Regions from separate parts of the Pseudoalteromonas xiamenensis genome, predicted to be linked through region 2. Evidence: predicted binding sites of a transcription regulator. Region 2 holds the regulator's gene; the other holds the start of a gene.
The links. The regulator LexA, encoded in region 2, represses DNA repair genes until DNA is damaged. The targets are predictions, from matches to a motif close to TACTGTATNNNNATACAGTA.
Positions count from the first base shown of each region.

Region 1: the regulator LexA is predicted to act here: its motif matches at 9,209-9,228, upstream of NI389_RS17720 (exonuclease domain-containing protein).

Region 1 covers NZ_CP099918.1:135,942-152,494, forward strand. Annotated here, with positions in the region: gene NI389_RS17685 (hypothetical protein) at 214-648, shown strand; gene NI389_RS17690 (cation:dicarboxylate symporter family transporter) at 925-3,078, shown strand; gene NI389_RS17695 (DUF1294 domain-containing protein) at 3,143-3,538, opposite strand; gene NI389_RS17700 (isochorismatase family protein) at 3,546-4,073, opposite strand; gene NI389_RS17705 (DUF2955 domain-containing protein) at 4,104-5,138, opposite strand; gene NI389_RS17710 (HlyD family secretion protein) at 5,148-6,206, opposite strand; gene slyA (transcriptional regulator SlyA) at 6,206-6,682, opposite strand; gene NI389_RS17720 (exonuclease domain-containing protein) at 7,033-9,198, opposite strand; gene NI389_RS17725 (hypothetical protein) at 9,511-9,669, shown strand; gene NI389_RS17730 (sugar phosphate isomerase/epimerase family protein) at 10,150-11,175, opposite strand; gene iolE (myo-inosose-2 dehydratase) at 11,201-12,118, opposite strand; gene NI389_RS17740 (hypothetical protein) at 12,179-12,691, opposite strand; gene NI389_RS17745 (ferritin-like domain-containing protein) at 12,691-13,818, opposite strand; gene NI389_RS17750 (GMC family oxidoreductase) at 13,811-15,736, opposite strand; gene NI389_RS17755 (glycoside hydrolase family 15 protein) at 16,190-16,553, shown strand, end outside.
Region 2 covers NZ_CP099917.1:2,317,545-2,334,097, forward strand. Annotated here, with positions in the region: gene rplW (50S ribosomal protein L23) at 1-98, shown strand, start outside; gene rplB (50S ribosomal protein L2) at 116-940, shown strand; gene rpsS (30S ribosomal protein S19) at 957-1,235, shown strand; gene rplV (50S ribosomal protein L22) at 1,248-1,580, shown strand; gene rpsC (30S ribosomal protein S3) at 1,593-2,300, shown strand; gene rplP (50S ribosomal protein L16) at 2,314-2,727, shown strand; gene rpmC (50S ribosomal protein L29) at 2,727-2,918, shown strand; gene rpsQ (30S ribosomal protein S17) at 2,918-3,175, shown strand; gene NI389_RS10780 (PAS domain-containing hybrid sensor histidine kinase/response regulator) at 3,347-6,799, shown strand; gene NI389_RS10785 (response regulator transcription factor) at 6,851-7,498, opposite strand; gene NI389_RS10790 (TonB-dependent receptor) at 7,597-9,873, opposite strand; gene NI389_RS10795 (GntP family permease) at 10,123-11,424, shown strand; gene NI389_RS10800 (E22 family MetX-like putative esterase) at 11,437-12,609, shown strand; gene NI389_RS10805 (3-hydroxybutyrate dehydrogenase) at 12,614-13,369, shown strand; gene NI389_RS10810 (CoA transferase subunit A) at 13,378-14,076, shown strand; gene NI389_RS10815 (3-oxoacid CoA-transferase subunit B) at 14,078-14,734, shown strand; gene lexA (transcriptional repressor LexA) at 14,878-15,495, shown strand; gene coxB (cytochrome c oxidase subunit II) at 15,804-16,553, shown strand, end outside.

The sequences.
Region 1 (16,553 bases), on a different replicon from region 2:
TTATCCCTAATTATCTCAAAAGTATAAAAAACTCTCGACAAGTTCCACAATGCACCGCAAAACAATCGTAGAAACCTTCTTTTCTGAACGCTCAATTCAAGTAACAGCAAATTTCCGTAAATTAATTGTTTACATTTACTCCCTAAAATTAAACAATTGTACCTGTTATTGGGTTGCACCCTTAACACTCTAAATTCAATAAGGAAATTTTAAATGAAAAAATCTACGCTTTTACTAGCTCTTTCAATGACTGCAGCTTCTTTCGGATCTCTAGCACAATCATCTTTGGGCACTAGTATCACTGAACAACCTCGTCCGGGTGTTCCTCAGGCTCGCTGGACTTACGTTGACATTACAGACAGTTTCTCTCAAAACCAAGTTGCTAAGTTTAGCTACAATATCTCTAACTATTCAGTAAACTTCAACTGGACAACAAACGAAGGCGCTACTGGTGGGTGTCACATTTACTACGATGTGAACAAAGATGCGTCAACTAATTTTGATGATCAAACAGCTAAACGTCGTTACAACAACACACGTGACATCTTATTAAACCTTAAGCAAGGTGACCGCTTGTTCATTCAATCAGGGTTTTCTACAAACTCTGCACCATGTGAAGTGACTCTGGATCACAAAATCGGCCTGTAATTAATTACACTGCAACCGATTTTGGGTAAGCCAGTACCGTTACTGGCTTATTTCTATCAGAACGCTCGCTAGTATCTAGATGCTTACGCACGCTCCTTTAATCAGCCAGCATGGGCTTTTGTAAAATCACCAGTATTACCATTCAAATACCGGTTCGCAATATCGACTAGTTATTCATCATTTCATTTGTACATACTGACTACTTGCGATTACTCGATTCATCTTGTTTTAAGCTAAACTGAGTATAATCCCGCTCTTTTTTCTCAGTTTGTTCATATGTCTTCGTTTCTTGCGTTTTTTAAAAACATTAATTGGATGCTCTGGTCTTTGATCCTTGGTATCGCGGCCGGTTTACTTTTCGGTGAGCGAATGGCGGCTTTGCAGCCTCTCGGCACTGGCTTTGTGAAATTGATGCAAATCACCATTTTCCCCTATATTGTGGTCAGTCTTATTGTTGGCCTTGGTAAATTTAGCCAAGCACAAGTGAAACAAGTTCTTGGCAAAGCTACTTTGGTGATGTTTCTTCTTTGGACTATTGGGCTTGCTGCAATATGGGCCTTTTCACTCACGTTACCAAAACATGATGCAGGCACGTTTTTCTCTCCCGCCTTAGTCGCACCAGCACCTCAAATCGACTTTATTGCTCAGTACATTCCCGCCAATCCTTTTGCATCGATGGCTGAAGGAAACGTACCCGCCCTTGTGATTTTCTGTATCGCGCTCGGTATGGCACTTATTCCAAATCAAAGTAAACATGTTCTACTTGATGTTCTTGATGTGGTAGGTCAAGGACTCAGTGTCATTTCAAAGAAGATCATCGCTCTTTTCCCTGTCGGTATCTTTGCAATGACAGCCAGTACGGCTGGGACCATTAGCCAGGCTGAACTCGCTAACTTACAAGTTTACTGGGTAATGGTTATCTGTCTTGGGGTCTATTTAATGTTGGTGTTACTACCCATGTTGGTTGCAGCAATTACCCCTGTAAAATATCGCGACTTTATTTTTGTTTTACGCAACGCTTGGATCACCGCATTTAGTACAGGTAATGTGTTTATCGTGTTGCCCGTTATCACGGAAGGCATTAAAAGTCATTTGCGTAGAATCAAGCAAAGTGACGAAACATCGGATCATATTGCAGAAGTGTTGGTTCCAATTGCTTACACCTTCCCGAGTCTTGGAAAACTAACCACGCTGTTGTTTGTTACCTTTGCTGCGTGGTTAACCGGCAATCCTATTGGGGTTGAGCAAATTCCAAATATTACTTTAAGTGCAATGCTGAGCTATTTTGCCAACGTCCATATTGCCATACCCTATCTGCTCGATGTACTTAAAATCCCAGCAGATAGCTACCAACTCTATCTTTCTATGTCCGTCCTCAGTGCAAAAGTCGTCTCTCCAACTACGGTGGTATACATCTTCGCCTTCGTCTTCATGACTATTTTTTACGTACGCAAACAATTACACCTTAAACGCATTCGCTCTTTTTATTATGTCAGTTTATTAGTTGCTCTTTTGCCTGCATGTATGTTTGCCAGTTTTACTGTAAACCAATGGTTGGCAAAAAATACACAGGCCGCAGACGAAGTTATTGCCAATATGGTGGTTGCCGATACTGTGCCGGCAGCGGTATTGAATCACGTACCAAAATCGTATCAATTTGGCGATATGGCGCTAACCAATGTGGATGTCATCCAAAAGCGGGGCCTTTTACGCGTAGGGTATTTAACCGATAATGTCCCCTTTTCATACTTTAATCAAAAAGGTGAGTTGGTTGGATTTGACATCGCATTGGCACATAAACTCGCCGCAGATTTAGGTGTAAAGGTTGAGTTTATTCCGTTCAAAAAACCAGATTTGACGGAATACTTGAACAAAGGCTATTTCGACGTAGCAATGTCTGGTTTGGAGATAAACGTCAAAGATCTAACCAGAGTACGTTTCTCAAATCAAGTAATGACCTTACAACTCGCCCTCGTTGCAAAAGACCATGAATTAAAGCGATTTGCAAAGCGAGAGGATGTACTTAATCACACAGAGTTAAAACTAGCACATGTAGAATATGGGGCATTACTCAGTAAAATTAAAAACAGCTACCCGCAAGTCAAGCCGGTGAGTATCCCCAACATCAAAGCCTACTTTGATCATCCTGAAAAGTATGATGCGCTCGTAGTGAGTGCTGAAGCCGGATTTGCTTGGAGTATGTTCTATCCAGAATTTGGCGTCATTGTGCCAAAAGGTGCTGAACGTCATTACCCTATCGGACTTGCTGTTGCACGATACAATCAGGATTTGCTGAGTTACATCAATGGGTGGCTGGAAATTCAAAAAACCAATGGTACGGTTTCAAACACTTACAATTACTGGATCCTTGGTCAAAATAGCCAGATCAGAGTAAAGCGTTGGTCATTAATTGACGAATGGCATGAGTAGTCCATATCAACATTTGGAACCAGTAATCATCTTGAGTCCGATAGTGCATCGCACTCAAGATGCCCTAAAGCAATGGAAACTCAACAAGTTTGAAACAAACCAGACCGACCGTGAACAACGTTACAACTAACTGAGCGGCAAGTAGCTTTATATTAAACTTCAACGAAATCGATTTGTGTTTAAACAGCTTTCTCGCGACCAAAGAACCAATAAAAAGCCCAAATGAACTGACGGCCACGAGCATCCGCTCTGAGATACGGGCTTGAGGCTGGCTGGCTGCGCGGCGTTTATCGAGCCAAAACAAGGCAATAACAACAAGATTTGCCAGCATTAAATAGATTAAATATGGTTGCCAAACAGTTACACTTTTCAGCGTAAAAAACAACACAATCCACATTGTTGTAATTAGCTGCAACCCTTTGATTAATTTCAATGTCTTCGGATAGACTACGGCACTCAAAATAAACTCACTTAATCAATGCTAGAATGGATTTAAATTCAGGATGGCGACAGTTTTCCAACCACATAAAGGCGACGCTCTCCAACGGCAAAATCCAAGCGCCTAACGCTTGTAGTTGATTGAATGCTTGCAACCGATGCCCGTTGTCACGTGATGCCACGCCGTCACTTAACACACAAACGTTCTTCCCTTGCTCGAGCAGGGCTAACGCGGTTTGAAAGACACAAACGTGACTCTCTACTCCTCCCAGCACAAAGGTGTCTTTCGATTCGTCATTGAGCTTAGTTAAAATGTCCGGTACCGGTGCTGCAAAAGAATATTTCACTAACGTATTTTCATGTTGCAGCTTTTCTACGGTTTTACCCAAGCCCTCAGGATAGTGTTCAGTGACCAACCAAGGAATATCGAGCTTATCGGCTATTTGACCGGCTTTGAAAAGCGTGTGTGTTACCGCACTAAAATCAGGTATTGCCTTGGCCAATTTATCTTGCATATCAATAATCAGCAAAACACTTTTCTCTTGTTTTAGTATCATTACCGCATGCCCTTTTGCGCGTAATTCGTCCTAATTTACTTTAAATCGAGTTGCACTGAATTGATTCAAAATGCGATGGATAACATACACAACCATCAAAGTTGCTACAATGGCCACCAGCACACTAGACATTCGATACATTGCACTAAACACCAAATCGTTGTTCGGGGCCAAATATTGGCCAAACAAGATCCCTATCGTGGTGAGGCCTCCAAAACCAGTGCCTGAGCCCATTGATTCCTTGACATGCATATAGCTAAAAAACATCGCGCCAATCCACAGTAAAGGAACGACTAACAATAATATGTCCGACCACCCCCAGAGCAATAGCTGCACAGCTAGACCAAAACTCACCCCAAGTATCGTACCCATAGTTCGCTTTCTCGCGTAATTAAGCGCGCCATTCCAATTCATTGGAAACAGCAATAACACGGTTGTAGCTTGCGCAGACATAGAGTCGCTGAGATTCAATACTTGAAATACGATGAACGACAAGGTCGCTACTGTTGCTCCTAATAGCATTTCATGCCGGATCTGACTGGGTTGTTTTACCGCTGGTATAGGTGGAGCTATCCGCGTTTCCACATCAGGTAGTGCATAACCCATCAAATAGGCAATCACGACAGAAAGAACACCCGCAAGTAAATTACCAAACACCAGTTCATTCAAACCTGTGGACGGGTAACTCTGAAAGTGCAACATAATGCTTAAACTTATCACGCCTGTCGCGCCAAACAGGAAAAGCGGTCCTTTAGCCATACAATGGAATTTATAGGCAAAAAGCAAAAAAGCCGCGATCGTCATCAACACAGGGTGAGACGCAAGTGCACCTGCAAGAATGCCCACTTCCAGTGCGCACACAATGCCTGACGCGACGAGCTGTCGAGCTGCGTGTGCAGACATAACTGGGACTAAACCCAATAACAACATTGGCAAGACAGTAAAGAAGACGCCGAAATTCCAACCAAATATTTTACTCACCGTGAATCCAATCGATGCCCCACCTGCGATACGCAAACATTGGCGAATATCGTTCTGATTGATAGGATGAGTCCAAAGCTTCATTCTTTTACCTTAGTAAATATAATGGAGAGCACTGAGTAAATGGATTTGCGCACGGGCAAGCCAAGCTAAAAATGTGTTTGAAGGTACTAGCTGAACGGTTGCTCGAGCACCTGATGGCAGTGTATTGGCGTTTTCATCATTTACCGTGAAATGCAAACGCATTCTCTGTGCATCGCGAACCCAGCGATTTGACACTGTTGGCGTCGCTAAACGTCCATTTGCTTCAATTTGGCCGTTACTAACACCGGCATCAAGACTTTGAATCTGAGCAGTGAATACTTGTCCAGGACGACTATCAAATGCAATTAAGGCTGATTGTTTAGATTGAATTTGCCGAAGATTTTTTTCGCGAAAGTCTGCAACAACATCTACGTTATCCGCTACAAGCGCAATGAGCGGAGTCCCTGCGGCAGCATAAGTACCTGATTCAAGCTGCAGATTCGTCACCACACCACTATGTGAAGCGACAATATATGTATAAGAGAGGTTCAATTCCGCCTTTGCCAACGCATTGCGCGCGATTTGAACATTTAGGTTTGAATCATCGGTTTTTCCACGCGAAACAACCAACTCTTTTAACTTTGCTTCTGCTGCAACCCAGTTGGCTTGTGCTGCTGTCGCTGCACTTTGCCCATCATCACGGATCTGCGTAGAAACCACATGTTGTTGAAACAAAGCTTCTAATCGAGAGGCTTCCCGGCGCTTTTGCTCCGCTACAATTTGAGCTGCATTTACTTGTGCTGTTGCTGCCGCAATCGCCGCATCTAGCTGCGCATTGTTAAGTTCAACTCGCTCAATATCGAGTTTCGCCTGTTTAACAGCTAATTCGAAAGGAGCGCTGTCTAGTGAAAATAGCTTGTCGCCTTTTTGAACCTGTTGGTTATTGGCAACATAAATTTTTGCTATTTGACCACTAACTTGAGGTGCGACTTTGGTGACCACTCGCGTTGCCATCGCTTCTGGTGTCACAGGCATGAGCAGATCAGCAATCAAAAAGTATCCGAATACCAGTGCAAAAAAAGCACTGGCGAAACGAATCCAACGAGCGAATTGTTGATCGGGCGTCATTATTGTTTCTCCTCATGATTAAAAGCAGCCAGTTGCTCTAGCGCATTTTTTGCAATTACACTAAGCACATGTGCAAAAGCAGCTTGCTCCTGCTCACCCAAATCGGCCAAGATATGTTGCCGCACGCGCAGAATCTCAGATTCCATTTTCTCCAAAAGTACTTTGCCGTTAGCCGTTAAACTCACAATGCGCGCGCGCTTGTCTTGCGAACAACACTGGCGCGTAATCAACCCTTGCTCTTCCAGTTGCGAAAGTGTTCGCATTAACGAGGGTAATTCGATTTCCAAAGCCTCCGCCAATTGCTTAGTACTTAAGTGATCGCCCAAACGCTGCAACTTTAACAGCGCAGTCCATCTTGGATGAGTTAAACCGAGCGGTGCCAATGCTTTGTCCGCAACAGATTTCCACAATCGGGATACGCGCCCTAACTGCTCGGCAAGTGAAAGCTGCATAAAGGTTGATAATTCTTGAGTCATTGGAAGTTTAATTTACTTAGCATGCTAAGCAATATAACTTAATTAGCATGCTAAGTAAATTGATTTATGCATCTAGTTTTGCACCCTTTTCCTTTGCATATATGTTTGAAAGCGGGAATCCACTTAATGAAATGGCTTTAATACTGTGAGAAAAAAGCGAAGTAGTTCACCATCTATCGAGCAAAGCGTTTAGGGTTGCATGCAGTCAGAATATTAGAGAATAGCTTTAGTCGTTGCGATTCTGTTCCGCACAGGAGAATACAATCAAACATCTAATTTGAATTGAATGGGGTACAAACTTTGGCTCAGGGTACAGTCCACAGCTCGACGTGGACTCGTGTATTTTCCTGTCACTTATCCTTTGCAAAGCGCTGCTCATTGACTAGCCCAAGTAGATGCGCAGTTGCTGTAGCATCCGCAAGCGCTCGGTGATGGTCACGTAGTTCAATGTCAAGTGCAGCACATAATTTACCTAACGAATAGGATGCGTGACCTGGTAAAAATTTTCGAGCAAGCTGAACCGTACAAAGTTTCGGTCTTTGAAAGGTCCGCCCGTGCCTTAAAAAACTTTGTTTCAGAAATCCGTAATCAAAATTGACGTTATGCGCAACAAAGATCCCCTCTTGAAGTTTCTCGGCAACGATATCCATGATTTCGCCAAATGTCGGTGCACCTTGCACCATTTCATTACTAATTCCAGTAAGCCCTATAATAAATTGAGGAATTCTCCGCTCGGGGTTAACCAAACTCGACCAAGAATCCACAATTTCACCGTTTCTGTATTTCACGATGGCAATTTCAGTAATTCGATCATTTTGCGCTTTTCCACCGGTCGTCTCTAGGTCAACAACTACGTATGGCTGTTTGGGGTCGAGCTGCCATTGAACCGTTTGCACCCCAACCTTTAAGCCTGCCTGAATTAATGCTCGGATTGAAACGAGCTGGTTTCGTCGAAGGACATCTCCCGGTGCTTTTATTTCCTCAAAACGAAGACCCGATCCATCTACAATGACGAGATCAGGATAACCATCTTTTAATCCTTTGAAATCTTTCGTCATTGCTAAAAGGTGAGCTTTTATAGACTCGATAGGTGCATTTTCAAGCAATAGAATTAAGGGCTCTAGCAATTCTGAATGCCAGTAAAACAGCGAGTTTGGTTCACCAAAATAGCGTGTGGAGTGTTCAATTAAGAGCTTCTTTAGATCACTTGACGTTTGAATTGACGCTAAACGTGTATTCACTTCATTTTCTAAAACACGATAAAACTGGTTTTGTTTTAGGACTTTCGGTGTCCGCTGAAATTCATTGAACACACCTGACTTTTCATGCTCGTACAATTCACGCCAAAATACCAAACCAAATAGAACACGCCACAAGGTATTTTCAACATGCATAGCGGAACATCCAAGCCGATGATAATGTTCACATACGCCTTGCTCGACTTGATTCTTAAAAGCTTCATCGATTGCTAGGGTCGACACATTATTTCGAAGTACGTCAGTGAGAACGCTCGTTCGTTTGTGTTCAAATTTGCGTTGCCAAAAATCTTCAGCAAACAAAATCAGCTCTTCGTTTTCAGGCTCGGCCATCACTCCTTCAAGCAGCGATTTACATGCTTCAACATCGCCATTTTGGAAATGTCGCCGTATTTTCTTTTCAATTGCTTTAGGGTGCTCGCTTTGCAAAATACAGTGTTCTGCGAGTACTTCATCGATTTTCTCTAACTTCGTAGACATTCGCAGGAGTAGATGGTGATAACGCTCAATTAACGAGGGATCATCAATGTGCTTTAACTCGCTCAAAGCATCGAGCGCACTGCGAGCCGCTGAAACCAACGCCTCTTCAACCATCGTTTTGCTGATGGCTGTCCACTGCGACAAGTTAAAGGCAAATTGCGCAACGGTAATATCTTCGAAGCGCGCTTGCTGAAATTCTGATTTGTTTTGTCGTGTAGACAAAATCCCCATGTCACGTAATGAAAATTGATTAATTTGTCCAGAGCCTGAACCAAAGAACAGAAACTGCCAGTAATCAAAATCAGTTTGTGACCCCAGAATAATAAACTGTTTGGCAAACTCACTATTTACAATCAACTCACTGTATTGTGTGTCAGTCAGATAGGCCTGCCATTGCGCTTTCTTCGCTGATTTGCTTATTCCCGTTAAGTTCAAATCACAGGACAACGCTTGAAGCTGAGCTTTATTTAAGCTCAGCAGAAACTCATTAATGTATCCAGAACTTAAGGTACAAACCCATCCACTCTCAAAAAGCTCTAAAATTCGGGTCGGTACATCATCTATTTCTTTATAAATAAGCGTTGATTGTTCAAAAACTTGATGCTTACGAGAGAACAGCCGAATGAGCAAGCACAAGGCATCTTCAGACAACGTATCAAGAGCATGAAACCGTGCCAATTGTGCTTCATTTAACAGTGACAAACTGGTACAGCGAATAAAATGCCTTAGTTCATTAAAATGAGTTAAGTAGTACTTTTCAGGCAAGATGACTTGAGGCATAACGGCTCATTACTGTTTTTTTAAACAGTATAACGAACTTGCTCAAAATTGCTATGCTTCCCTTGGCTGAAGCTAGAAAGGTATTGAGGCTGATAAAATTTTCTAATTCAAATATGAACGATTCAATAATCCTAAAACTTTTTAAGTTAATTGTTAACAAGGAATACTGTTGTTATCTTTATAATCGCGCACACACTTTCTAAACACAAAAGAAACATAACCCTCACTTTTTACAAATAATCAGATAAAGCATTTACAATTCGATTTAACTAATCTAAAGTACCCATGTTAAATACATAACAAGGAAAACTTATGAAAATTTCATTTAAGAAAAAAGAATTAAAATCTCTATCAAATGATAAATCTAAATTGCTTTCGCCTAACACACCAAATGTTTTTGGTGGCAATAATGGAGCAGGACCAAGCGAAGATAAAGTGTCAAAGCGCTTTTATGCCTGTGAAAAAGAGTAACACTTAGCTTTTTGATGGCCTTGACTTAGTTCAAAGGTCATCAACAAACATTCTTACGAACCAAATAAAGTTGAATTTCGTCATGAAAATAGGCATTAAGACTCTTGAATAGAAGTTTTCACTATATAACTTTCGCTTGAAGTTTAAAATTACAACCCCTTCATGAAATGTTATCTTTATAATAAAAGCCACTTAAAAAACAACCAAAAATTAAATACCTATTTAAGATAAAACCAACCAAATAAATTATAAACTTGAGCATGAATCGTTAATCTACAATAAAAATATAACTACCTATTATTCTCAACAAATTAAAATATCTAAGCTGCTTGGAATGAAATAAACGCACAATTACGGTAAAAAAGCCTAAAGTGATTGGTAAAAGGACGCAAACACAGCTTACGTCCTTTGGATATTGAAAACCATTTAAGCTTCAGACACACGTAAAAACAATATGTACATTAAAGGGTTATGTGCTTATTACTTGACATTTAACATACACTTAATACGTGTCAGCCGTTCTAATGTGTAGTTATGCGCCTGTTGAGCCACTTCATAGGCGTTGGGGTACTCATTCGGCTTATCCACTTCTGGAATCCAATACTTTCGACGAGACAGCCTTAACCCATGATCGAAGCCACCTACAGCATTAAAAATTTCCACTGCAATAGGCCCATTGAAGTGCGTTAGAATGGGCGTAAAAATATCCTCCCAAGGCAACCAACAATTCACCAAATCACCTCTATCTGGTGGTGAAGCTTGCGCATAATGAAGACGCCCTTGGCTGGCAATTGCTTTGATCTGCTCCGCATAAACCGTTGGTCCATCCCCATCGAGAACTTCTTGAGCGCTGTCGAGTACGACACCAACCGTTTGGTTCTCGATTGTGTCTAAAAATGACATCAATTGTGCTAGTTTATTGGGACCTGGAGTTTCCCAATGACTAATTGGCTCTATCGCGAGCTTTACACCTTGTGACTGAGCGTACTCGCCGAGAATTTCAAAACTTTCTTTCGCCGTGTCATAGCGCTTTGCTAGCTCATCTTGCAGACTATCGCTCCATACCTCTTCACCATTTGGAGCCTTCACGACAAAGCCGCCATACGGTATGACCATCGGCCCCATCATAATTTCTCCACCAAGCGCCTTGGTAATATCGACTCGTGACTTTAGATAAGCGATACCAGCTTCGCGAGTGGCCTTACAGGATGAACTAGGGTCACAATCGGGTGTCGCACCTACGTTTGTCGCCACTTTAATGTTGCTAAAGCCTTCTTCATCCATCCGCTTACGAAAGGCTTGGTACGCTTTAAGCTCCTCCTCATAGGTGGGGTACTTGTAAGATGTTGTCTGTTCTCGACCTGGGTGAAATTCAAAACCACAGTATCCCATCGAAACTAGATGGCGCATGTGGACTATCGCCTGATCTAGAAAGTCACCATCTTCAATCGAAAAGTTGGACCCGAACATAAAAAAGCTAAAGTACATGTCTATTTTTTGTTGCATGTGCGTTTGCTCCTATTCCTTGGCGTTACAAACCAATCACTTCTCGCAAATATTTACGAGCCATTTGAGCGTAAAGTAATGGCGTTGCTTTTGCTGGGTCTTGTTCCGCTTCAACGACCAGCCAACCTGCAAAATCCTTATCAGCCAACGCTTGTAAGATCTCTTTGAAGTCAAGACACCCTGCAGGATCGCCCGGTACTGTAAAGACACCTCGTAATATGGCTTCTTTAAAGGAAAGGTTGTTGTCTAAGCTATAGTTCATCACATCTTGGCGAATATTTTTCAGATGAACATGCTTTATGCGGTTACTATACAAGTTAATAAATTCGAGGTTATTGCCTCCAGCGAAATGAAGATGCCCAGTATCCAAGCATAAATGTACACAATCAGGATCGGTCAGCTCTGCTAATCGTCCAATCTCGTCCATGGTCATTACACCCGTTCCCATGTGATGGTGATAGCACATTTTCACACCACAACAATTTGCTTTGTGGCCTAAGGTGTTTAAACCATCAGCAAGTCGTTTCCATTGATCATCGTTAAACTTCGGCGCATTAGGCACCAACGCTATTGGTTGTTGATGTGATGAACCACCCAATTCAGCGAGCACAAGATCACCGCTTTGCATTTGTTTGATAAATTCAATTTCTCTGTCGAAATTCTCAAGCGTACTTTGGTACATCTCATTAATCGTAAAATAAGTACTGACCCAAGGCTCTGACATTTTCAAATTGCGAATATCAAGTTCACGTTTGAGTACAACAGGATCCGTTGGATACTTGTGACCGCGGCTACATCCCTCAAACCCTGCTAAAGCCATTTCGCTAACAATTTGACCAAAAGGAATACCGATGTCGATGTCTGGAAAATCATCGTTTACCCAACCAGTAGGCGTGATCCCAAATTTGACGGAACCCGCTGGAAACATAGTGTCATTACTCATTTTAAACTTCCTGTCGTTGATGGTGTGAATTAGGTTCATGTTTGGACATGCAACGCGAGCCTACCTAAATTTAGTACTTGGCTTAAATTGCCAAGCATTGTTGAAATTGATTCTGGGTGGCTGGCTCCATGAACCATAACCTGGTCCCTTTGCACCAGACGGATTCGCATCAATTGCTTGCCAGAGTAGGCCTTCTGTATAGGATGCGGAGCTGACAAAAAACGTCGTATCCTGTTCACTCTTGCCAAAGCCTTCGCGCCAACTGTTTGGTAATTGATACCATGTACCTGTATACCAAAGCTTAATGAGGTTGCGTGCAACTGGGCCTAATTTCACATCCCCTAAAATTTGCTGACGAATACCATTGATAAACATTGTTTCATCGGCGGACGCCTCATAGACAGCACTAAACGTTGAAAGCAATTGTTCAACTATCTCCTCGCCGACAATATTAGTAAGCGTGTGCAAATAATCATTCACTTGCCCGGTGCCATTAAGTGCTAAGGCATTGAAATCGGTCAGTGCACCGGAAAGTTCAACAAACTGATGCACTTGATACACTTCCTTGACCATTATGCTGTCTCCCAAGTTTTTATACTTTTTGCTTTTAACTCTATCGAGTCATACCTCATCTCAAAGGTTGGTCCACCATTCACTAACGGGTTGCTTGGTAATGGATTTCGGATCAACTGGCTTGCACATTCTTTTAAACGAAACATGCCACAAACAGCGCCGATCAATTCCTCCTGGCCACCTCTAAATGCACGATTAATCGTTGAAAGAAAGGCTTGGTAGTTTTCATTGAATTGAAGCGCGGCCTGTTTAAGTTCTGAATCATCGGGGAAATCGGCCACTTTTGGATTGCATTTCACGGGATGTACGTTTTTGTAGTCCACCTCAAATTTTGGCCCCGTTGGATGATCTGGGGAGTCACCTGTTTGGTAGTACTGTCCTAGCTTCAATTGCTGAAAACGGTAGTAGTGAGATAACTCACCTTGTTCGTTAAATATTTGATGGGTATGCCCTTCACCTTGTTCAATAATCAATTCAAGTGCATTGAGTGCCGACGTTTTATCAAATACTTCTACCACTTCCCCACCACCTGAGTAGTAATAGCGGTTGGAAACCTGAAATTTAGGGTCACCAATAAAAATGGTTTCACCTTTTTGATTTGCTTGGTCTTCTAAATACTCAATGCCTTCTCGAATGGCTTCGTAAAAATCGCCAATACTATAAAAACTGTAAGTTGACGATTTAAGTGGTTTGACTGCTTTCAATTCAAAAACATGGTGATTACTTCTTTTGACGCAACCTTTAAACTTACTGTCTAACTGTGGCACCCACTTTGAAGGTCGTTCAATTTGAAGAAACGTATCGAGTGTTGTAGACGAAAACTTATCAATAGAAACTAAAAACTCCGATTCACCATCTGGCAGATAAGTGGGATAACTTGGCACAAAATCCTTTGCTTCAAAATCTGGGTGTTTACCCAGTGAATTTAATACATTCGCAGCCAGTGTGATATGGAGCATTTCCTCAACCAGTACCGCACGAATAACTGCGCTTGCTTCTGGGTTTGTTTCAGTCTTTATGCTGTATAGCGCAGTTAAATAAGGTGGAATTGTAGCGTGCTCCAACTGAACTGCGGCATCGAGCATTTGGTACAAATCTTCTATACTATTTATCACTCGGTCACTCATGGCCTGCTTCCTTTGCTAGTCGAAAATCGGAATTCGAGACAATATTCACGGACTGCTTACTCATTTCATCCAGAATGTATTCACTTGTTTTAAAGCACAGTGCGGCTAAGGTTAATGTGGTATTCGAAGTACCGATACTTGGCATGCTGCCTGATCCCACCAAGTACAAGTTAGGGTGATCCCACGAGCGTTGATATGCATCAACTACCGAGTTGCCCGCAGTTGTTCCCATAACATGAGTGCCTGAGAAATGATTTCCACCTCTAAAATAGTAGTTTTCGCCTTGATAGTTGAAGTAGCCGTAGTCGAGAGGTGAATAGCTAGAGAAGTCTTCCGCTCCAAGCCGTTGGAAAAATACTTTGGATGTTTCGCGCGAGTATGCAATGCCTGCTTTAGAGTAGTCAGAGAGATTGTAGTTGATTATGGGCCGCATGTTTCCGAGTGCATCCTTGTACTCTGGATCCACTGTAACTCGGTTACTCTCATCCGCTACTTGCTCGACCATATAAGCAAACAGCAATTGGTTTGAAATACGATCTACAACACTTTTGCGTAAATCTTTACCGAATCGATTTTGTTCATCAACTAAGGTTTCAATGTCAGTAAACGGCGAACCTGTAGCCCAGCCCCAGCCATCATTATGAATATCAATACCAAATGGAGCTTGTTTTGAACGACTACGACCGTAACGAAAATCTGCAACACCAGACGTACATTTCGTACCACGCATGGTTCCAGCTGCCTCTGGCAATAATCCCCATGCCAGCAGGTAGGTGTGGTCCATTAGGTTTTTACCCATCAGGCCACTTGAACTCGGCAATCCTGAAGCCAGCATTAATCTTGCATTTTCGATTGCGTTTGTTGCAAGAATGTATTTGCTTGCACTCACTTTCGCGAGCGTAAACTCTGTACGTTCAGTACTTGAGTAATGTTTAAATTCGATATGCTTTATACTTTGGTCATCGCTATCCACAACGACTTTACTCGCTACCGCCTGAGGTAAGAAATCAACTAACCCAGTTCGCATTGCATCTAATAATGTTTTTCTTGCATCGTATTTTGCTTGAACAGGGCAGATCGGCACGCAATTGTTATTGCCTTGACATCGGCCTCCTTGCTCAACTTGATGCGAACTTATCGCTCCAACAGGCTTGAACCCTCGACCATTGTCATAACGTTCATTGGGAATCCCATTTCGACCTTGTGGGAATGTTCTGACGGTAACTGTATGCGTTTCGCCATACAGTTCAAACTCGGCGCCATCAATACCCTTTCCAACAATTTGGTCTAGGTAGGATGGTGGTAACCCATACATAGGGTAAACGTAATTATCTTCATACTTAATACCGTAGAACCCCTGCTCTTCCACATTCGCAGACACGCCAATTTCCCGTTCAGCCAAACGATAATAGGGCATTAAATCGTCGTAACTGATAGGCCAATCAAGTCCAACGCCATAGGTGCTCTTTATTGCGAAGTCTTCCGGCAACATTCTGAGAATTTTTGCTTCCCAATGCATCGTGGTGCCGCCAGTTACTCGCGTGTACGTGCTATCGAGTGCCAAAGGGCCTCTTTGCACCATATAACCCTTTGTGTCATCAACTCCCGGCGTCAATTTACTCACATCAGTAGATCTTGGCATTGGGGCATTTGGGTTTTCAGGGTAGGGTGCGTTGTTATCTTTAGAGGGGTTTAGGTAGTAGTTGCTTACGTACTCTTTAAATCCTGTGTAGGTCATGTCTTTGGCAGGCGCGGCTTCGAGCAATAATACTCGATACCCTTTTTGAGTGAGCTGTTTTGCAAGGATTGCCCCACTTATCCCTGAACCAACGATGCAAGCGTGATACTCAGATTTGTTTGAGCGTTCAATCGCTTGTTCTAACGTGATTTGTTGCAGTGTCGAAATTGAGTCGTTCATTTAGCTTTTCCTTTGCTATCACCCATTAACAACTTGATTAACATTTATACCAAAGTGAGTGTAGCAGAGATTTCAAAAAGCAAATTAATTGTTGGAATCAAACATAGCGGTTCAATTTAAACCACCACTAAAAACATCAAAATTAACAACAAAATACCTAATAAATAGGCCAAATTCACACAAAAAGTAAAAATTCAAGCATTTCAAAGGCAAGCATATCGAGATAAATAGCACAAAAAATATTTTCGATAGCAAATCAAACATTTGTTAAATAGTTATTAATTTTCAAGAGAAGAATCGAAAATCGTGTTTATACTTTGAGTGCGCTTAGTGCGTATACAACGGATTGCGAATGTGAGGCTTGGAGTAATTTAAATTAGTTGTATGTTTGGCTTCTCACACAAACATTCCGAGAATTTGAAATCTATTCATTGAGTTGATCTTGGAAAAGTTATGACTAATCAAACAAATACAGCACTGTCTGCAGAGAGCGAATGTGCAACGTCTATCGCCGCAGAACCATTGGACAAATGGGCAGTATCGGCACGTCAACACGTACTTGAAAAGATGGTAGCGAACATCTCTCCTGACGATGGTGAGCGTGGCGCAGTACTGGCTTCTCCATCTCGTTCTAACCCTAACTACTACTATCATTGGATCCGCGACGCAGCTCGAACAATGAGCGAAATTGCAAAACTAAATGGTTTAGATAAGAAAAACTTTAAAGACCAAAACTATGAAAGAATGATTGAGTACGTTGAATTCTCCAAGATAAATCAAACTACCCCCACAGTAAGCAACAGCCCTGGCGAACCAA
Region 2 (16,553 bases):
GTACAGGTATGCGTTTCGGTCGTCGTAGCGATTGGAAAAAAGCTTACGTTACTCTTAAAGAAGGCAGTGAGCTAGACTTCGTCGGCGGCGCTGAGTAATAAGGGGAGTTAGAATTATGGCACTTCAAAAGTGTAAACCAACTTCTGCGGGTCGTCGTCACGTAGTTAAAGTGGTTAACTCTGATCTACATAAGGGTAAGCCATACGCACCACTTTTAGAGAAAAACTCTAAGTCAGGTGGTCGTAACAACAACGGTCGTATCACGGTTCGTCACATCGGTGGTGGTCACAAGCATCACTATCGTGTAGTAGACTTTAAACGTAACAAAGATGGCATTCCAGCTATCGTTGAGCGTCTAGAGTACGATCCAAACCGTAGCGCAAACATCGCTCTTGTATTATACAAAGACGGTGAGCGTCGTTACATTATCGCTCCTAAAGGCTTGAAAGCTGGTGATCAAATCCAGTCTGGTGTTGATGCACCAATCAAAGCTGGTAACGCGTTGCCAATGCGTAACATGCCTGTAGGTTCTACAGTTCACAACGTTGAACTTAAGCCTGGTAAAGGTGCACAAATCGCTCGTTCAGCGGGTGCATACGTACAGATCCTAGCTCGTGAAGGTCAATACGTAACTCTACGTCTTCGTTCAGGCGAAGTTCGTAAAGTTCTAGCTGACTGTCGCGCTACACTTGGTGAAGTAGGTAACTCTGAGCACATGCTTCGTTCACTAGGTAAAGCTGGTGCGATGCGTTGGCGCGGTGTACGTCCTACAGTTCGTGGTGTTGCCATGAACCCAGTAGACCACCCACACGGTGGTGGTGAAGGTCGTACTTCAGGTGGTCGTCATCCTGTAACTCCATGGGGTGTACCGACTAAAGGTAAGAAGACACGTAGCAACAAGCGTACTGATAAGTTTATCGTACGTCGTCGTTCTAAATAATAGTTGAGGAATTGCCATGCCACGTTCTCTCAAGAAGGGTCCATTTATTGACCTACACTTGCTGAAGAAGGTAGAGAAAGCGTTGGAAAGCGGTGACAAGAAGCCAATCAAAACTTGGAGCCGTCGTTCAATGATCATTCCAAATATGATCGGATTGACCATCGCTGTCCATAATGGTCGTCAGCACGTACCTGTATTCGTTACAGACGAAATGATCGGTCACAAATTGGGTGAATTTGCACCTACACGTACTTACCGCGGTCACGCTGCGGATAAGAAAGCTAAGAAGCGTTAATAGGGGAATATGATGGAAGCATTAGCTAAACATAAATACGCCTCTGGTTCGGCGCAGAAAGCACGTCTAGTGGCTGATCAAATTCGCGGTCTACCAGTAGCTCGCGCTCTAGATATTCTAGCTTACAGCCCGAAAAAAGCGGCTGCATTGGTTAAGAAAGTACTTGAGTCTGCTATCGCTAACGCGGAGCACAACGAAGGTGCCGACATTGATGAGCTTAAAGTGGCTAAAGTGTTTGTTGACGAAGGTCCAACAATGAAACGCATCATGCCACGTGCTAAAGGACGCGCTGACCGCATCCTTAAGCGTACAAGCCACATCACTGTTGTGGTTTCGGATCGCTAGGAGATATAAGTAATGGGACAAAAAGTTCATCCTACTGGTATTCGCCTAGGTATCTCTAAACCTTGGGTATCTACTTGGTATGCGAATACAAAAGATTTCTCTGAACAGCTTTTTGGCGATCACAAAGTGCGTCAATACCTTACTAAGGAATTGAAAGCAGCTTCTGTGTCTAAAATCGTTATCGAGCGTCCAGCTAAATCAATCCGCGTAACAATTCACACGGCTCGTCCTGGTATTGTTATCGGTAAAAAAGGTGAAGACGTAGAGAAGCTACGTCAAGCTGTAACGAAGCTTACTGGCGTACCAGCGCAAATCAACATTGCAGAAGTTCGTAAGCCAGAGCTTGATGCTAAGCTTGTAGCAGACAGCATCTCTTCACAACTAGAGCGTCGTGTTATGTTCCGTCGTGCTATGAAGCGCGCTGTACAAAACGCAATGAAACTAGGTGCGAAGGGTATCAAAGTTGAAGTTAGCGGCCGTCTTGGCGGTGCTGAAATTGCTCGTTCTGAGTGGTATCGTGAAGGTCGTGTACCTCTACATACACTACGTGCGGACATTGACTACGCAACTTCTGAAGCGTTAACCACTTACGGTATCATCGGTGTTAAAGTTTGGATTTTCAAAGGCGAAGTAATTGGTGGTCTTCCACTAGTTCAAGAGCAAGAAAAACCAGCTGCGAATAAGCGTGCACCGAAGAAAGCCAAAAAAAGTGCTAAGTAAGAGGTAGCGATAAATGTTACAGCCAAAACGTACCAAATTCCGCAAAGTACAAAAAGGTCGTAACCGCGGTGTTGCGACAAGCGGTAACAAAGTTAGCTTCGGTTCTTTCGGCTTGAAAGCGACAGCCCGTGGCCGTATGACTGCTCGTCAAATCGAAGCAGCTCGTCGTGCTATGACTCGTCACATCAAGCGTCAAGGTAAAATCTGGATCCGTGTGTTCCCAGACAAGCCAATTACAGAAAAGCCGTTAGAAGTTCGTATGGGTAAAGGTAAAGGTTCAGTAGAATACTGGGTTGCAGAAATTCAACCTGGTAAAGTACTTTACGAGATGGAAGGTGTTTCTGAAGAGCTTGCTCGTGAAGCATTCGACCTAGCTTCTCGTAAATTACCTTTCAAAACAACATTTGTAACTCGGACGGTAATGTAATGAAAGCTAGCGAACTTAAAGACAAAAGTGTAGCAGAGCTACAAGCTGAACTTTTAGAGCTTCTACGTGAGCAGTTTAACCTGCGCATGCAAGCGAGCACGGGTCAGCTAGCTCAGACTCACCAGTTGAGAAAAGTACGTCGCGACATCGCGCGTGTTAAAACGGTTATCAACCAGAAGGCAGGTGCATAATGAGCGATAAAATCCGTACTCTTCAAGGTCGTGTTATTAGCGACAAAATGGACAAGTCAATCGTTGTTGCTATCGAGCGTCAGGTTAAGCACCCGATCTACGGTAAATTCATCAAACGTACAACTAAGTTGCACGTACATGATGAAAACAACTCAGCTCTAGCTGGTGACCTAGTTTCAATTCGTGAGTGTGCTCCAATTTCTAAGACTAAGTCTTGGACTTTGGTAGACGTAATTGAGCGTCCAAAACAAGCTTAATGTTAATTAAGTCTGTTTAGAAGAAGCCTCGGCCTTGGTCGGGGCTTTTTTTTGTGTCGAAAATAAAGCGGCGTGTCATTTCTATTTTTTCCTTTCTTACACTGTACTAAAGTGCGGCTGCTATTTTGCATTAGACGCGTTATGCTGAATAAAAAATAATAAAGTCCGTTTATGTTCTCGATTGGAGTAATAAGTCTCGTTGCCATCGCTTACCTTGGCGTACTCTTCGCGGTTGCGTGGGTGGCTGATAAGAGTCCGAAACCTCGTGCGCGTGCAAGTGTTTATGCGTTGTCATTGGGAGTGTATTGTACTTCATGGGCGTTTTTTGGTACGACCGCACAAGCCGCGAATAACGGCTGGTGGTTGGCTCCGACCTATTTAGGCACAATTCTGCTGTTCATCTTCGGATGGCAAATATATTTAAGAATCGCAACCGTTTGTCGTCAACAAAAGCTGACTTCCATGGCTGATTTTATCGCGACGCGTTATGGGCAATCATCGAGCCTTTCTGGTTTGATTTCATTTATATCTGTGATTGCGGTGGTGCCTTACATTGCGCTACAGCTCAACGCGACAAACACCAGTATTTCGTTACTCACGGGCAAACCATCGACGGCTACCATCGCATTTTGGCAAGACGGTACCTTTTATATTACGTTGCTGTTGGCGCTTTTTGCTGTGTTGTTTGGTACTCGGCGTTTGCGCCCCAGTGAACATAATCCTGGGTTGATGACCGCAATTGCGTTTGAATCTTTAGTGAAGTTGTTCGCCTTTCTCGCGGTTGGTGTATTTGTTTGTTTTGGCATTTTTGACACTCCTTGGCAATTGCTTGAGCAGGCTCATCGAGATGGTGTTACGGCGCAAATTGAAACAACGAGAAGCCCCAACTACGTATATTGGGTGCATGTGTTGCTGGGGTTACTAGCCACATTGTGTTTACCTCGGCAATTCCACACCGCGTTTATTGAGCCCAGTTCGGAGAAACAACTCGTCGCTGCGCGGTGGTTGTTTCCAGTGTATCTCGTGCTGATTACGCTATTTACCTTACCTATTGCGTATGCAGGGCTGTTACTTTTCAAATCAGGTAATGTCGGCTACGACACCTTTGTACTTGCGTTACCCATAGCAGCAAATGCGCCCGTGATGACCATGTTGGCGTTTCTTGGTGGCTTTTCAGCAGCCACGAGTATGGTGATTGTATCGACCATCGTTTTAGCCATCATGATCACCAATGATTTTATCAATCAATATTTACTTCGCCGTGCTCAGGTAGGTGCAAAAACGCGCGGATTAACAAAGCAGAGGCTTATTTACGCTCGACGCGGCGTGATCGTCGCCATTTTACTCTTAAGTTATTTGAGTCATCGTATCTTTGCTGATGGCAATACGCTGGCGAATATGGGCTTGATGTCATTTGCATTAGTCGCACAGTTTGCACCTGCCATGATCATTGGTTTATGGTGGCGCAAGGCTTCTTGCCTTGGTGCACAGCTGGGTATCATCAGTGGTTCTGTGATTTGGTTTTACACGCTCTTATTGCCCAATCTTATCACCGGTTTGTCTGGCCCCGAAAATTGGTTGCATGCAGGACCGTGGGGAATTGCTTGGCTTGCTCCAAAAGATTTATTTGGTATTGGTCTTGATGCCATTAGTCAGGCTGTGCTGCTTTCGTTATTCGTCAATACACTGGTGTATCTCGTTGTGCCTTGGTTTAGCCAGGCGCGATTGGCAGAACGTCTGCAAAGTAATAAATTTATATTGAGTGAACCAGAGCCAAAAGCATTATTGACACCCCTTACATATCAAGACTGTGCAGACTTGCTACTGCGTTTTGGTGAGCCAGACTCAACTGCGCAACTGATTGACGAAGAATTTCCGAAAGAGCGTGGAAAATGGAAAGAAACAGCACCTCGTCACATCGAAGATTTGGTTGAGCGTGAAATGTCAGCCCTCATCGGTGGGCCTTCTGCTCGGCTTATATTACAAGCCAGTAAAGATGAAAAAGCGCAATCTATTGAACACGTTGCGGAGTTTGTGGATGAAGCCAGTCAAGTATTACGCTTTAATCGCGACTTGCTGCAAGCCACCATTGAGAACGTAGAACAGGGTATCAGCGTAGTCGATAGTGAGTTGAAGCTGGTCGCATGGAACCAACGCTACAGTGAAATGTTTTCTTACCCCGAAGGGAGTTTGTACATCGGTCGTCCTGTTGAAGAACTGATCCGCCTCAACGCGCAGCGGCAGTTGTTTGAATTCAATAATCTATATCAAGAGGTTGAAAAACGACTCGCGTATTTGAAACAAGGAAGTGCCTACAAGTATCGTCGTCAGCACAATGATGGTCGCGTGTTTGAAATGCAGGGGAATCCGTTACCCGGAGGTGGCTTTGTGACGACCTATACGGACATTTCTGATTTTGTACGCCAGCAACGAGCGCTGGAGCAAGTGAATACGGACCTTGAGGAAAAGGTTCAGGCCCGTACCGTTGAACTCACGAATGCCAATCAACAACTCGAAACCGCAAAACGGCAGGCTGAACTTGCAACTGAGAGTAAAACTCGCTTTTTTGCTGCGGCCAGCCATGACTTACTGCAGCCTTTCAATGCTGCTAGTTTGTTTTGTGCTTTAATGAGTGAGCGTGCACAAGGCTCCGAGCTTCAAGGTTTGTCAGAGAACATCAAAGATGCGTTGGCCAGTGCAGAGGATTTACTGTCAAGCATTTTAGAATTGACGAAATTGGAGGCTGGCGCGTTCAAGACCTCGATAGCCCCTTTTAACTTGGCGTCTTTATTAACGCCGTTGTGTAATGAATATCGAGCCCTTGCAAAAGCTAAAGGGTTGGCGTTTGACGTCAGCCCGTGTCCGGTCTCGCTTACTACAGATAAAGCACTTTTGAAACGCGTGTTAAGTAACTTACTTAGTAACGCCATACGCTACACCAAACAAGGCGAAGTCCGCTTGCGTTTAGAGCGAGATGGACAACGGTTGTCCATCATGGTTGAAGACACCGGTATTGGTATCGCACAGCAAGATCAAACACTCATCTTTCAAGAGTTCAAGCAACTTGGCGATCGTTCTCACGGGCAAGGGTTAGGATTAGGCTTAGCGATCAGTAAGCGGATCTGTGATTTGCTGGGCATTCATATTTCCATGGGCTCAGAAGTAGGGAAAGGCACACAGTTTACCTTGACCCTGCCGTGTGAAGACGCCTTAAGCACAACATCTGGACAAGAACTCATTGAGGCTACGGGAGATAGCCAGCTACAAGGTCTTTCTGTGTGGCTACTGGATAATGACGAACATGCTCTAGAGGCGTTGAAACAATTACTCACGAACTGGGGGTGTGAGATCCAGTGCGCGAGAAACCAACAGGAGTTGGCAGTACTAGTGGCGACGAGCAAGGCTGATTTGCTTATTGCGGATTATCAACTTGACAGTGGCGTTACAGGGTTGGACGTGGTTGCTGAGTTATCACTGCAAGCAATGCCGATTATACTGAATACAGCGAATCATGATGAGTTAATCCGAGAGAGAATCACCGACAGTGGCTACCCGCTTTTATATAAGCCGCTCAAAGCGCCCGCCCTTAAGCGACTTTTAAAGCGTATTGCAACTGCGTTGTAGTTCACGCTATGCAAAAGGGAGCGAGCAAAATACAACACGTTCGCTTGTTAACTACTCGGCTCCAATCGTTGATAATTGGTTGAACAAAATCCCCGCTTGTGTGCGATTGTAAACATTTAACTTTTTCAAGATGGCAGACACATGCTGTTTGATGGTGGTTTCTTGAATGTTCATCGCATAAGCAATTTGTTTGTTGAGTTTGCCGTCCGCGATCATGGCGAGCACACGATATTGTTGTGGCGTGAGCTTTTCCAAGTTGCGAGCAAATTGCGCTTGTTCAGAATCAGTCTGATCCATAAGTTCAGTTTGGTCTGGTAACCAATTTTCCCCTTCAATGACTTTGGTAATTGCTTCAGCTATCAGTTCTAAAGAGGCGGATTTAGGAATATACGCACTCGCACCCAGTGCCATGGCTTGTTCTATAATTTGCGGGCTTTCATTCGCAGAAACCATGACGACCAAGATATCAGGATACTGATTGCGAAGGTTCGCAAGGCCCTGCAACCCTTTTGCTCCCGGTATGGTTAAATCTAAAAAGACGAGTTCCGTTTCGGGATGTGAGACCAATAACATCATGAGCTCGTCAACCGTACTGGCTTCTTTTATTTGTTCATTGCTCATCACTTGTGCAGCTGCTTGTTGCAATGCACTGCGAAAAAGCGGGTGATCATCGGCAATTATGGCTTGCACGTGTGTCATCCTCAATCTCTCCAACTAGCTCAGTTATATGGTATTTTGAGAAAATAGACAAGGCAACAAGGTGGCTGGGGATCCGCTTGCTGCCTCGTCAAGTGGTGTTAGAAACGATAACCAACCGTCAAGGAAATAGTGCGAGGGTCACCGTAATAACCAATGAGTGTATTGTCACCGCCAAGACCCGGGGTGTATTTGCTCGTATCGTTTGGTGCCGTTGGGTCTGGTGTTACAAATTGGTAGCCACCAATCATATATTCTTCGTCAGTCAGGTTTTTCGCATGCAGACCGACACGCCAGTTACCGTCTTGGCTATACCAATTCACGTTGAAGTTTAAGAGTCCATACCCGTCTTGAGTGAGCAAGCTGTCTTCTTCAAATAGAACGTAATCACCGCGATAATAATAATTAGCGTTGAGAACAAAATCTCCAAACTCGGAGTAGATTTTGTAATTTGCCCCGACATTAAACGTAACATCAGGGGTATTCGAAATACTAAAACGCTCGGACTTATCAAAGGTTAAACCGGTTGCTTGGTCGGTATCCAATACTTCGTCGAACGAACTATCAATGTAGCCGATGGCGGCATCAAAGGAGAGTGACTCAGTGGCGATGTAAGTGAGCTCTAACTCTGCGCCCTTACCCGAAGATTTACCAATGTTGCCGAGTCGTTGGTTCAAATCAGCTGACGTTGCACCCGGCAATACAGAGATGTATTGGCGATCTTTGTGGTCAAGCGCAAAGAGTGTCAGATTGGCCCGTAGCGTCTTGTTCCATTCGCTTTTCATACCTAACTCGAAGGAATCAACAATTTCAGGATTTGCTGCGGGTTCCGTCGTGCTAGCTCGAGGATTATAAGTACCAGATTTAAACCCTTGTGAGTAGCTTGCAAAGAACATGATGTCATCAGAGTACTGGTATTCAATACCCACTCGAGGCGTAAAACGTGACCAGTCTTTGTTGTCGTCAAGCACATTTGGCACCAGTTCACCTTCAGGGCGAACATAACCCGGTATCCAATTGGATTCAGGGTAAACCGTGGCAAACACTAATCCATTATTAACCGTCGCTTCTTTGCTATCTCTGGTATATCGAGCGCCTAGGGTGAGTGACCACTGTTCGTTCAAATCCACATTACCTTGTGCATAAAACGCTTTGCTGGTGGAATTGCTGCAACCGCTGACTTCACGGGTAAGGCCTGGCGCACCTAAGCTTTGACCTAAAACTTCAAGAATAGCTTGGAATTGCCCGCAGGATTCGGCATCGTAGTAGTATAAGCCAGAAACGACTTTATAGTTTTCCCCACGATGGGTCACTTGCAGTTCATGGGTTAATTGGTTGTCGTCATAAATGGCGGGCACATCGAAGATTTTGAGAGGTGTGTTATCAAAGTCAATGTTGGTGGGTGAATAGCTATCGCGTTTTGCGACGGTATATTTGAAGGATGTATGATCATCCATATCCCATCGGCTGGTTAAGCTGTAGCCTTCCAATTCCACTTTATTCCAAGTGGGCATGCTGGTGTAACTATCAAAAACACTGTCCGGAATAGGGGCGTTTGTCAGTAAACTTGGCAATAATCGGTAGCCACCTTTCGCATTCGATTTGTCGTCTGTTTTATCCCAAGCTAAACGGAAAAAAAGTTTATCAGTCGGATGCATTTCAAGCGTTAAACGCATGGCGCTGACATCTTTGTTGTAATTTTCTTTGTCTTGGCCTGCCTGTGACATTTGTAGAAATTCACCGAAGCCATCGCGCGTCAGATTTGCGTAACCGTAGCCGAGGTAAATCTTATCGGAGATGGGAAGCTGCCCAGTTATTTTCAAGTCTCGTTGATTGTAACTCCCCACCGTGCCATCAATGTTTAAGGTTGCGTCACCAGTCATTTCTTTTGTGACGTATTTTATTGCGCCGCCAATGGTGTTTTTACCATACAGCGTACCTTGTGGACCACGTAGTACTTCTATTTGCTGTACATCTAATAAATCGAGTACCGCACCTTGTGGTCTGGCGATGTACACATCATCAACGTATATACCAACACCCGGTTCATATCCCCACAGCGGGTCTTGCTGACCTACGCCTCGAATGAATGCCGTGATCGTCGAGTTGGTCCCCCGGCTAGCCTGTAGCGTTGTATTGGGTGAAAACTGCTGTACTTCAGTCATGACTGAGATGCCGTTCTCCATCAGCGCAGATTCGCCAATGCTGGTAACGGCGACGGGTACTTCCTGTAAGTTTTCCACGGTTTTACGAGCCGTGACTTCAATGCGTTCAAGTTCTGCCTTTTTTGCTCCGTCTTCAGCGTAGACCACCATACTAGAAAGTGCGGTGCTGATGGCGAGAGCGAGATATGAAACACGAGTTGGCTTTCTGTTCATCCTGTTGCCCCTGTTATTGTCATTTTGGGTTGTTCGAGTTTTTAAACTAATCCGACTCTAGGAGAATGTGTGTAAAAGTGAATTAGTACCTTAGTACTATCGGTGCTGTAGCCCTGCCACGACGGGGGGTGGGCTTGGTTATAACCTTAGTACTATGTATTTTCTGTGTAACTCGTCTCAGACTGATTATATTCCAATGCACTTTGAGGTTGCTCTTGGTGCATGACTATAACAATAAAGGAATTGGATATGCTCAGTATGGTAGGTCTTTTAGGTGGTCTTATCCTCCTGATAATCATGACATTACGAGGTGTGAATCTTTTCTTGGCTGCACCCTTGTGTGCACTTATCGTCGCATTGTCGAGTAATATGGAGGTGTTTCCGCTTAGCGAGCAGGTGAATTTCTTAAGCACCTATATGTCTGGTTTTGCCGGTTTCATTAGTGCTTGGTTTTTCATGTTTTTACTCGGTTCACTGTTTGGTAAATTTATGGAAGATAGTGGAGCCGCCGACAGTGTGGCGCGATTCATTGTTGCTAAATTGGGAATGAAGCACGCCGTGCTCGCTGTGGTCATCGCCTGTGCTGTGCTTACCTATGGTGGCGTAAGTGTTTTTATTGTGGCGTTTTCCGTATATCCCATGGCCCTCGGCTTATTTAAAGATGCCGACTTACCACGTCGCTTCATCCCTGCAACGTTAGCGTTTGGTTCAGTGACGTTTACGATGACGTCTGCGGGCAGCCCCGAAATTCAAAATTGGATCCCAATCAAATATTTAGGTACGTCACCCTACGCTGCGTGGGAAGTGAGTCTTGTCGTCGCTATTTTTATGGCACTCAGCGGTTATTGGTGGCTCATGCGTATGATTAACAAAGCAAAAGCAAATGGAGAGCGTTTTGACACTCGTCCTGATGATCCTGCCATTGCTTTACGCGACTATCCCCATCCCATAACGGGAGTCATCCCGCTTATTGTTGTGTTACTGCTGTCCTTTACGCTGCATGAAGCTTTGCAACAAAGTGCGCTTATTGTCGCGTTACTCGGTGGCGTTCTGAGTATTGTGATTATCAACTTTAAACGTTTTCGCTCAATAACCAATGCGGTCAATTTAGGGACGACAGGCGCGCTTGTCGCGATTGGCAATACGGCAGCCGTGGTGGGGTTTGGTGCGGTTGCTAAGAATACGGACGCATTTAATGCCGCTGTTGATGTAATGACTGCTATGCCGGGCAATGAATTACTCGGCGCGGCCATGGCAGTGAGTGTTATTGCGGGGTTAACCGGTTCGGCGTCCGGCGGGCAAGCGATAGCGTTACCGCTCGTTGCACCGCATTACCTGGATGCAGGTGTTAATCCAGAACAATTACATCGTATTGTGGCCATTAGTTCGGGGGCACTCGATACGTTGCCACACAATGGTTATGTGGTTACGACGATTCGCGCCATTTGTAAAGAAACGCACCAACGCGCCTATTGGTCAATGGCGGCACTTACCGCGCTGATCCCGTTGATTGGGGTTGCATTGGCACTAGGCTTGTTTATTTGGTTTTAAAGAGGAAGAACGATGAAAAGGCAATTATTCAGTGTATTTTGGCTTGTTATTCTGAGCTTCACGGCACACGCCCAAACTTTGCTGGTTGAAAAACAACGATTTGAAACGAAGGCCTTTACTACCGAATCTGGCGTTACTTTACCAGCGGTGGTGATAGGGTATGAAAGCTACGGTACGCTTAATGAGAAAAAGGATAACGCCATCCTCATCACTCACTTTTTCTCAGGAACGTCGCATGCGGCAGGTAAATATTCGGAAAGTGACCCCTTGCCTGGTTATTGGGATGCGATCATTGGCCCAGGTAAAGCGATTGATACCAATAAGTTTTTTGTTATTAGTAGTGATACCTTGGTGAACGCCAATGTGTACGACCCCAATGTGATCACCACAGGCCCTGCCTCTCTAAATCCGAAAACAGGCAAAGCGTATGGATTAGACTTTCCAGTGGTGACAATTGGTGATTTTGTGGAAGTTCAAAAACGCCTTTTGGATAGCCTTGGCATTGACAAGCTGTATGCCGTTGCAGGTGCCTCCATGGGGTCTTTTCAAGCGTTGGAGTGGGCGGTCCGTTACCCCAATAAAGTGGAAAGATTGCTCCATGTTATTGGTGCGGCAACGATGGATGCATGGACCGTGGCTGCACTGGAAAAATGGGCTTTACCCATTCGCTTAGATCCTAACTGGAACAATGGGGACTATTACGAAGGCAAAAAGCCGATCGCTGGACTCACGGCGACCCTGCTGAATATTACGCAAGATGCTATGCACCCCGTTATTTATAACGCAAGTTTTAAAGATTTTGAGGTATTAGATGAGCCGGCCATGAAGGACATTCGTGTTCTTCCAAAAATTAACCAAATCTTGGCTCAGCGTGCGGCGGTCAGAGCGTCATTGCAAGATGCAAATCATGTGTTGTATCTCATCCGCGCTTCACAGTTATTTTCTGCAGGAATGAACCAAAACCTAGAAGGCGCGCTTGCTCGTATTCAAGCGAAGGTCTTGCTCATACCATCCTCAGGTGACTTATTGCTTCGCCCTGAAGGCGTAAGGTCGCTCTATGACACGCTTAAACAGATGAATAAATCGGTGTCTATCAGCGAAATAAATGGAGGGTGGGGCCATTTAGATGGGTTGTTCTCCATCAGCAGTAAGCAAGCTGAAATTGCGGCTTTTTTAGCGGAGTGATGAGATGAAGAAGGTATTGATTACCGGCGGAGCCAGTGGCATCGGCCAGCACCTTGCGCATCGACTCGCGGCATTAGATTTTGATGTTGTGGTGAGTGATGTTAATGAAGTCCAAGCGATAGAAACAGCTCAAGAGATTGTTGCGAAAGGGTTTAAGGCACGAGGCATTGGCTTAAACATGTTGGACAGCGCACGTTTTGTGCATCTTACCCAAACGCTCGGTCCTATTGATGTACTGATTAATAATGCGGGTATCCAGCACGTTGAAGCGCTTGAACATTATCCGCTTGAAAAATGGGAAATGTTGCAGGCCGTTATGTTGACGGGGCCTGCGATGTTAAGCAAGGCGTTATTGCCACACATGCGCAAACAGAACTTCGGCCGCATTATTAACATCGGCTCTATTCACGCGCTGGTGGCGTCAAAATACAAATCGGCTTATGTCGCGGCAAAACATGGTTTGGTTGGGTTATCAAAAGTCATGGCGCTTGAGACTGCTGAGTTCGACATAACGATAAACACCATTTGCCCCGCCTATGTAAAAACGCCGTTGGTGGAAAAACAAATTGCGGCCCAAGCCAAAGAACATGGCATGAGTGAACAAGAGGTGGTTGACCGTATCATGCTGGCGCCAATGCCTAAAAAGGCGTTTATCGATGTGGAAGAGATTTTCCATAGCGTGCAATTTTTGGTCGCCCCTCTGGCGAGAAACATCACAGGGCAAACCATTGTTATTGACGGTGGTTGGACAGTGCAATAGGAGTACGTATGGCGGGTTTTGATAAAGTGGTTGATTCCTACGAAGCGGCGTTAGCTGGGCTTGAAGATGGCATGACCGTGATAGCGGGTGGATTTGGCTTATGCGGAATTCCGGAGGGGCTCATTGCCGAAATAAAGCGACAAGGTAAAAACGCACTGACCGTTGTCTCGAATAACTGTGGTGTAGATGGTTTTGGTTTGGGTGTGTTATTGGAAGACAAGCAAATCAAGAAGATGATTGCCTCGTATGTGGGGGAAAATGCGTTATTTGAACAGCAGTTGTTGAATGGTGATTTAGACGTGGAGTTGACACCACAAGGTACGCTTGCTGAGAAAATGCGTGCAGGCGGCGCTGGGATCCCGGCGTTTTTTACGGCGACAGGCGTTGGCACAATGGTCGCAGAAGGCAAACCTCACAAAATGTTTCAAGGTCGTGAATACGTGATGGAAGAAAGCATCACAGGCGATTTTGCGATTGTTAAAGCGTGGAAAGCCGACCGTTTTGGCAATTGTGTTTACCGCCACACCGCGATGAATTTCAATCCAATGGCCGCGACAGCTGGAAAAATAACCGTTGTGGAAGTCGAAGAGTTAGTTGAACCTGGAGACATAGCGCCAAGTGAAATTCACACGCCAGGAATTTACGTTGATCGCGTGATCCTAGGACATTTCGAAAAACGCATCGAAAAGCGCATGGTGAGGGGGTGACATGGGATTAACAAGAGAACAAATGGCCATGCGTGTGGCGAAAGAATTGCAAGATGGCTACTACGTTAATTTAGGTATCGGGATCCCAACGTTGGTAGCGAACTACGTACCTCCTGATACAGCCGTGATGTTGCAATCTGAAAATGGACTTTTGGGAATGGGTCCATACCCGCTGGATGAAGAACTCGACGCGGATCTCATTAATGCAGGCAAAGAAACTGTGACGACGGTGCCAGGTGCGGCAATTTTTAGTTCTGCAGAAAGTTTTGCGATGATCCGTGGCGGGCATGTGGACTTAACCGTACTTGGTGCATTTGAAGTTGATCAGCACGGTAATATCGCGAGTTGGATGATCCCCAACACGTTAGTGAAAGGCATGGGTGGTGCCATGGATTTGGTCGCCGGCGCAAAAAACATCATCTGTACAATGACGCATGCCAACAAAGCAGGAGAATCCAAGGTACTTGAGCGCTGTTCACTTCCGTTAACTGGCGCTGGTTGTATAAACAAAGTGCTGACTGACTTGGCGTTGCTGGAAATAAAGAATGGCGCGTTTCATTTGCTCGAACGAGCACCGGGCGTGAGTGTCGAGGAAATTGTCCGTAAAACGGCAGGCGCACTCGTGGTTGATGGAGACATTCCCGAGATGACTTTTTAGTCAGCAAAAAACGACGAACAAGCAGGGTAAAGCCTGCTTTTTTATTTTTCATCATGGGTTTTATGTTCTTTGGTATTAAATTTGCGATTTTTAAATAACTGTATATACTCACAGGTAATTGTACTGTATGGAAAACCAGTGATATGCGACCGTTAACTAAACGCCAAGAACAAATTTTCGAACTGATTAAGGTTTTTATCCGCGATACGGGTATGCCGCCAACGCGAGCAGAAATTGCAGATTCATTAGGTTTTAAAAGCGCCAACGCAGCAGAAGAGCATTTAAAAGCACTTGCTAAAAAAGGCGTGATTGAAATGGTTCCGGGTGCCAGCCGTGGTATTCGTTTAGTCGAAGAAGATGAACCTGAACAATTAGGTTTACCACTTGTCGGTCGTGTTGCTGCAGGTGAACCAATCTTGGCCGAGCAGCACATCGAAAGCCATTGTAAAGTTGACGCGCAAATGTTTAAACCGATGGCGGATTACTTGCTCCGCGTACACGGTATGAGTATGAAGAATATCGGCATTTTAGATGGTGATTTGCTCGCAGTACACCGCACGCAAGTTGCGCAAAATGGACAGGTTGTCGTAGCTCGCGTAGAAGAAGACGTTACAGTTAAGCGGTTTGAGAAAATCGGCAAAAAAGTGTACTTACATGCTGAAAATGAAGATTTTTCTCCGATAGAAGTTGATCTTGAACATGAAAGTTTTTCGGTAGAAGGTCTGGCCGTTGGCGTAATTAGAAATAATCAATGGATGTAATTTCGCCAAACCATCCAAAAGTGTGAGTTATCTTAGGCCCTTCAAAGCAAATTTGAAGGGCTTTTTATTTTGTTTTTTCAAATAACGTTACATAACTTGTTCATTACCAGATATATTTCCAAGTCATCGCAAAAAATTACCCATTCATAACATATTAACCTTCATTACTTGCTAATTGTTCAAAAATTGACTAATTGGTTAATAGTCGTGCAGTTGGTATAAGACCTCGGTCTCATACTATGACAGTCATCCAATAATAATAACGATTGCCTGAACGCGCTTCGTAAGGCAATTGAAGGAGACGTCATATGAAAGCGTATCGGTTTGCAGTAGGTTGGCTTGCAGGGATTGCACCAACAGTGGCGTTAGCGAATAGCGCCTACAACATGAGAGAAGGGGTTACGGATATAAGTCAGCAAGTATATGACTTACACATGACCATTTTCTTGATTTGTTGTGTCATTGGTGTGGTGGTGTTTGCTGCGATGTTCTGGGCAATTATCCATCACCGAAAATCAAAAGGGGTGACCCCTGCCCAGTTCCATGAAAGTACCAAAGTCGAAATTCTTTGGACCGCGATTCCTTTTGTGATCTTAATTGCAATGGCAGTTCCCGCAACAAAAACTTTGATTGCGATGGAAGATGCCTCTAAAGCAGACATCACTATCAAAATAACCGGATCGCAGTGGAAATGGCACTACGAATATATGGGCGAAGGGGTAGATTATTATTCCGTTATCGCCACACCTCAGGACCAAATCGCGGATAAAGCCGAAAAAGGTGAACACTATCTATTAGAAGTAGATAAACCGCTGGTTATCCCAACTGGAAAAAAAGTTCGATTCTTAATGACCTCTGATGACGTTATCCATTCTTGGTGGGTACCTGATTTTGCAGTGAAGAAAGATGCCAATCCAGGTTTCATCAATGAGGCGTGGACACGCGTTAATGAAGAAGGTACTTACCGTGGCCAATGTGCTGAATTGTGCGGTAAAGATCATGGCTTTATGCCCGTTGTTGTCGAAGCCGTGTCACCGGAATCTTTCGATACGTGGCTC